DNA from 2 places in the Streptomyces sp. NPDC053560 genome. Region 1 is predicted to be linked to the other one. Evidence: predicted binding sites of a transcription regulator. Region 1 holds the regulator's gene; the other holds the start of a gene.
What was found. Region 1 encodes HspR, which represses chaperone genes until heat shock. Its sites were predicted from a motif close to TTGAGNNNNNNNNNCTCAA; they were not measured.
Positions count from the first base shown of each region.

Region 2: lon (endopeptidase La) is a predicted target of HspR. The motif match lies at 1,511-1,529, and genes of this name have one in related genera.

Region 1 covers NZ_JBITXI010000017.1:58,429-61,832, reverse strand. Annotated here, with positions in the region: gene ACIGQF_RS33310 (TIGR03618 family F420-dependent PPOX class oxidoreductase) at 1-309, shown strand, start outside; gene ACIGQF_RS33305 (hypothetical protein) at 687-1,091, shown strand; gene ACIGQF_RS33300 (heat shock protein transcriptional repressor HspR) at 1,190-1,648, opposite strand; gene dnaJ (molecular chaperone DnaJ) at 1,651-2,838, opposite strand; gene grpE (nucleotide exchange factor GrpE) at 2,878-3,404, opposite strand, start outside.
Region 2 covers NZ_JBITXI010000006.1:71,839-75,242, forward strand. Annotated here, with positions in the region: gene ACIGQF_RS15740 (response regulator transcription factor) at 1-572, opposite strand, end outside; gene ACIGQF_RS15745 (spermidine synthase) at 697-1,401, opposite strand; gene lon (endopeptidase La) at 1,552-3,404, shown strand, end outside.

The DNA of each region.
Region 1 (3,404 bases):
CCGCACGTCGTACCGGTGGGCGTGACGTACGACCACGAGCAGGGCCTGGCCCGCGTGATCACGAGCAAGGGCGGCACCAAGGTCCGCAACGTCCTGGCGGCGGGCGACGGCGGCGCGCGCGCCGCGGTGTGCCAGATGCAGGGGCGGCGCTGGGCGACCCTGGAGGGCCTGGCCACGGTCCGTACGGACGAGGCGAGCGTGCGGGACGCGGAGGCCCGGTACGCCGTGCGGTACGAGCGACAGCCGCGGCCCAACCCCGAGCGCGTGGTCATCGAGATCCGGGTGACGAAAATGCTGGGACGGGGCTGAGGATCCCGGCCCGCACGCCGGCCGTGCGTGGCCGAAATCGGACCGCGTTCTTCCGAATCTTCAATTGAGCCTGCTAGTGAATATGTGACCAGGCCCGCGCGCCATTCGATCCATTACGGGCCGAATACGTCAGCTGGAGGCCAGATGAGGTCAGCAAAGCGCACCAGCACGACACACGGGAATACCTCCCCCACCCCGGACCGAAGCGCCCGTGCCGAATCGTGCCCGCGCTGCGGCGGCCAACTGGCCGTCAACCAGGACGGATGGAAGATCTGCCACGCCTGCGGATACGCCTCACCGCCCGGCACAGCGCCGCAGCCGCGCTCCGCTCACAGCGGTATCGTCACTCCCACAGTCGCCGGGTCCCGGGGGGCAGGATGAATGCGGTGCGAGTGACGGCGATCGCGTGCTTGATGCCGCTCGCCGAGCTGGATGACGATCCGTTCCTGGTGGACGACCGCAGCCAGCACGAGATGTGCGCCCGCTGGGCCGAGGATCACGACTACCGCCTCACCTGCCGGCTGAGCCTGCACCAACTGCGCGTCGACCACTGCGCCCTGTGGCAGGACGTGGAGGCGGGGCTGGTCGACGTCTTCGTCGTACCGAACCGGCGCGCCCTGGAGAACGCCGTCGACTCCGCCGACGAGTTCACCGCCCGCTGTGCCGCGGCCGGCATCCGCCTGGAGACCGCCGACGGCACCGAGCCGGTCTACACCACGGAGATGAAGTCCCGGGTGCACCGGCGGCTGTCGATGCCGACGGCCGGGTACAACGGCTGCTGACCCGGCCACCCTTCCCGTCGTACGGACGTGTCGTGCGGCGGGAAAGGCGAACGGGCCGGGTCCAGAAGAACCCGGCCCGCCCCCTCGAAGCACAGCGGCTACTCGGACGTCCGCTTCGGCCGCCACACGACCAGCGCGCTGGTCTGCTGCACGTCCTGGTACGGCACCAGGTCCCGGCGGTAGCTGGCGTGCACCGCCGCCTCCCGCTGCTGGATCGCCGCTGCGGCACCCTCCACGGCGCTCTGCAGCTCGGCGACGCGCTGCTGCAGCGCCGCGACCTGGTTCTCCAGTTCGATGATGCGCTTGATGCCCGCGAGGTTGATGCCCTCGTTCTGCGACAGCTGCTGCACCTGGCGGAGCAGCTCGATGTCACGGGCGGAATACCGCCGGCCGCGCCCGGCCGTACGGTCCGGGGAGACCAGACCGAGCCGGTCGTACTGGCGCAGCGTCTGCGGGTGCAGGCCGGAGAGCTGAGCTGCGACGGAGATGACGTACACCGGCGACTCATCGGTCAGTTCATATGGATTACGACTCCGACGCCCGCCCCGGCTGTCCATCATCAAGCTCCCTTCGCGGCCTGGAAGAGCTCCGACCGTGGGTCCTCACCCGCGGTCGCCTCGCGATAGGACTCCAACGCGTCCTTCGCCTTGTCGCTGAGGTCCTTGGGCACGACCACCTCGATGGTGACCAGGAGGTCGCCCCGTGTGCCGTCCTTGCGCGCCGCACCCTTCCCGCGCGCACGCATCGTCCGGCCGTTCGGTGTCCCGGCCGGTATTTTCAGCGTGACCGGCGGACCGCCCAGGGTCGGCACCTTCACCTCGCCGCCGAGCGTGGCCTCCGGGAAGGTGACCGGCACGGTGACGGTGAGGTTGTCGCCCTTGCGTCCGAACACCGGGTGCGCGTCGACGTGCACGACGACGTACAGGTCGCCGTTGGGCCCGCCGCGCTCACCCGGAGCGCCCTTGCCGCGCAGCCGGATCCGCTGGCCGTCGGAGACGCCCGCGGGGATGCGCACCTGCATCGTGCGCGCGCTGGTCGCGCGGCCGCTGCCCTTGCACACGTCGCAGGGGTGCTCCGCGATCAGACCGCGGCCCTTGCAGTCGGCGCAGGGGTCGGTGAGCGAGAAGCCACCGCCCGCGCCCCGGCTGACCTGGCCGGTGCCCACGCAGGTCGGGCAGACCCGCGGGGTGCCGTTCTTGTCGCCCGTGCCGGAACAGGCCTTGCAGGGGGCCTGGCTGGACATCCGCAGCGGGACCGTGGCGCCGTCCACCGCCTCGGTGAAGCTGAGCGTCACCTCGGACTCGACGTCCTGACCACGACGGGGCTGCGTACGCGTGCCCGCGCCGCCGCCCCTGTTGAACAGGCCGCCGAAGACGTCCCCGAGGCCGCCGCCGAAACCGCCGGCACCGCCGGCGCCGCCCTGGGCACCCCCGAAGAGGTCACCCAGGTCGAAGTTGAAGCTGCCGCCACCGGCACCCGCGCCGCCGGGACCGGCCCGGAAGCCGCCGTTGCCGAACAGCGCCCGCGCCTCGTCGTACTCCTTGCGGCGCTTGGGGTCGCCCAGGATGTCGTTCGCCTCGGAGACCTCCTTGAAGCGCTCCTCGGCCTTGGGGTCGCCCTTGTTGGCGTCCGGGTGGTTCTCCCGGGCCAGCTTGCGGTACGCCTTCTTGATCTCGGCGTCGGTGGCGTCCTTCGGGACGCCGAGGACCTTGTAGTAGTCCTTCTCGACGAAGTCCTTGGTGCTCATCCCCGACGTCCCTCCTCCCGTACTGTCCTGCTGTTCACGTCAGCCCTCGTCCGGGCCACCGCTCTCCTCGTCCGACGACTTCTCCTCGGCCTTGCCGGGCTGGGCGCCCGGCTGCGGCTCGGCGACGGCGACCCGCGCGGGGCGAATCGTTCGCTCGCCGATCCGATACCCCGGCTGCAGGATCGCGACGCACGTCGTCTCCGTGACGTCCGGTGCGTACGAGTGCATCAGCGCCTCGTGGATCGTCGGGTCGAAGGGCTCGCCCTCCTTGCCGAACTGCTGCAGACCGAGCTTGGCGACGACCGTCTCCACCGACTCGCCGACCGACTTGAAGCCGCCGACCAGCTCGCCGTGCTCGCGGGCCCGGCCGATGTCGTCCAGTACCGGCAGGAGCTCGGACAGGAGGTTCGCCGCGGCGATCTCCTTGACCGTCACCCGGTCCCGCTCGACCCGCCGGCGGTAGTTCTGGTACTCGGCCTGGAGTCGCTGGAGGTCCGCGGTGCGCTCGTTGAGCGCGGTGCGCACCTGGTCCAGCTGGGCCACCAGACCGGCGTCCTGGTTCGCGT
Region 2 (3,404 bases), on a different contig from region 1:
GGGGTGTTGGCCAGGCACACCAGCAGGTCGAACTCGGTCGGGGTGAGGTGCACGTCGGCGCCGCGCACCCGGACCCGCCGCTGGGCGTGGTCGATCTCCAGCTCACCCAGGCGCAGGATGCCGCTGCGCGGGGTGTGCGCGGCCAGCGCGGCCCGCTCGACGCGGCGCAGCAGGACGTGCACGCGGGCGGCCAGCTCCCGCATGGAGAACGGTTTTGTCATGTAGTCGTCGGCGCCGACGCCGAGGCCGACGAGCATGTCCGTCTCGTCGTCCCGCGCGGTGAGCATCATCACCGGGACCGGCCGCTGGGCCTGCACCCGGCGGCACACCTCCAGGCCGTCGAAGCCCGGCAGCATGATGTCGAGGACGAGCAGGTCGGGCTGCCAGGCCTCGGCGGTGTCCACGGCGGAGGGGCCGTCGACGGCGGTCTGCACCTGGAAGCCCTCGGCGCGCAGCCGGGCCGCGATGGCGTCCACGATCGTCGGGTCGTCCTCGACGACGAGCACTCGCCGCTGTGCGCCGGGCGTGGCCGCCGCCGCGGCGGCGCCGTGGGTGGTCTGAGTCTGGTCCATCGCCCGCCCCTGAATTTCCCCGTGCGTGGTCGCGTTACTGACTGGTTGTGCCGACCTGCTGACCCGGTGTACCGGCTGGTCGCACACTGCTGGCAGCAGCGTAAAGGCACGATGAGACCCGCGGCTACGCGCGTTTCCTCGCGAGGTGGACCACGTCGGGGACGCCTCGGACAACGGGGATCTCTTCGGTGCGAACCTCGCTGAACCCCACATTCCGGAGAGCGGACTCGAAGGCGGCGGAGGGCTGCGCGGACCATACGGCGAGCACTCCGCCGGGCGTCAGCCGGTCCCGGCAGGCCGCGAGACCGGCCGGGGAGTAGAGGCCGCCGTTGTCCTCGGTGACGGTCCAGTCCGGCCCGTTGTCGATGTCCAGGCAGAGCGCGTCGAAGGTCTCGGCACCGGCTCCGTCGCGTACGTACGCGACCAGGTCGGCCGGGACGATCTCGGTCCGCGGATCGGCCAGGGCCGGGCCCGACACCGCGTCCAGCGGGCCCGAACGGTGCCAGTCGACCACCGCCGCCTCGCGCTCGACGACCGCGATCCGGCCCCAGCGCGGCTCCTCCGCCGCGCGGGCCAGGGAGAACCCGACGCCGAGCCCGCCGATCAGTACGGACGGCCGCGCGCGGTCACCGGGCAGTGCGGCGAGCGCCGCGTCGACGAGCAGCCGTTCCGACCGTCCGTCGGAGGTGTCCATCAGGAAGCACCCATTGGCGATGATCTCGAAGTGCGCGCCCCGCCGCCGCAGCACCACCTCGCCGAACGGTCCGTCCCGGCGCTCCAGCGTGACGGGCGCCTCATCGGTCTCGAAGGGGGCTGACAGGGCTGACATGGGTGCGGGGCCTCCGGGGTCGTGGGTGCCGGGCGCCCCCACTGTACGAGCCCGCGGTTGATCGCTCACAGCGAACACGGCACGGGGAACATCCATCGGCTCATGAGCATTGAGTGAGTACAGCTCAACTTGCCTGCCGAAGGGGAGATCATGGCTTCGACGTCCACACCGCTCACCCTGCCCGTGCTGCCCCTCGACGACGAGGTGGTCCTGCCGGGCATGGTGGTGCCGCTGGACCTGTCCGACGCGGACGTACGCGCCGCGGTGGAGGCCGCACAGGCCGCCGCCACACCCGGTAACAAGCCACGGGTGCTGCTCGTTCCACGGGTCGACGGCAAGTACGCCGGCATCGGCACGCTCGGCAAGGTCGAGCAGGTCGGCCGGCTCTCCGACGGCGACCCCGGCGCGCTCATCCGCGGCCTGGGCCGCGTGCGGATCGGCTCCGGGACGACCGGGCCCGGCGCCGCCCTCTGGGTGGAGGGCACCACGGTCGACGAGACCGTCCCGGACCCCCTGCCCGGTGCCGTCACCGAACTCGTCAAGGAGTACAAGGCGCTGGCCACCAGCTGGCTGCGCAAGCGCGGCGCCTGGCAGGTCGTGGACCGCGTCCAGCAGATCGAGGACGTCGGCCAGCTCGCCGACAACTCCGGGTACTCGCCCTTCCTGACCACCGAGCAGAAGGTGCGCCTCCTGGAGACCACCGACCCGGTGGCCCGCCTGAGGGACGCCACCGAGGCGCTCCGCGAGCACCTCGCCGAGCAGGACGTCGCCGAGTCCATCGCCAAGGACGTCCAGGAGGGCGTCGACAAGCAGCAGCGCGAGTTCCTGCTCCGCCGCCAGCTGGAGGCGGTCCGCAAGGAGCTGTCCGAGCTGAACGGCGACCCGGACGACGAGAGCGACGACTACCGCGCCCGCGTCGAGGCCGCCGACCTGCCCGAGGACGTCCGCAAGGCCGCCCTCAAGGAGGTCGACAAGCTGGAGCGGTCCAGCGACCAGAGCCCCGAGGGCTCCTGGATCCGCACCTGGCTGGACACCGTCCTGGAGCTGCCGTGGAGCGAGCGCACCGAGGACGCGTACGACATCAAGGGCGCCCGCGCCGTGCTGGACGCGGACCACGCGGGCCTGGACGACGTGAAGGAACGCATCACCGAGTACCTGGCCGTCCGCAAGCGCCGCGCGGACCGCGGCCTCGGCCTGGTCGGCGGGCGCCGGGGAGGGGCCGTACTGGCCCTCACCGGCCCGCCCGGCGTCGGCAAGACCAGCCTCGGCGAGAGCGTGGCCCGCGCCATGGGCCGCAAGTTCGTCCGCGTCGCGCTCGGCGGCGTCCGGGACGAGGCGGAGATCCGCGGCCACCGCCGTACGTACGTCGGCGCGCTGCCCGGCCGCATCGTCCGCGCCATCAAGGAAGCCGGTTCCATGAACCCGGTCGTCCTCCTCGACGAGATCGACAAGGTCGGCTCCGACTTCCGCGGCGACCCGGCCGCTGCCCTGCTCGAAGTCCTCGACCCGGCGCAGAACCACACCTTCCGCGATCACTACCTGGAGGTCGAGCTCGACCTTTCCGACGTGGTCTTCCTCGCCACGGCCAACGTCCTCGAAGCGATCCCGGAGCCGCTCCTGGACCGCATGGACCTGGTCCGGCTGGACGGCTACACCGAGGACGAGAAGGTCACCATCGCCCGCGACCACCTGCTCCCGCGCCAGCTGGAGAAGGCCGGCCTGGAGACCGGCGAGGTCGTGATCGAGGACGCCGCGCTGCGCAAGCTCGCCGGCGAGTACACCCGCGAGGCGGGCGTACGGAACCTGGAGCGCGCCATCGCGCGCCTGCTCCGCAAGGTCGCGGCCCAGCACGAGCTGGGCGAGCGCGAGCTGCCCTTCACGGTCGGCACGGACGAGCTGCGCCCGCTCATCGGGCGGCCGCATCACGTCCCGGAGTCGGCGCAGGACCCGGAGGAGCGGCGTACGGCGGTGCCCGGCGTGGTGACCGGCCTGGCCGTGACCGG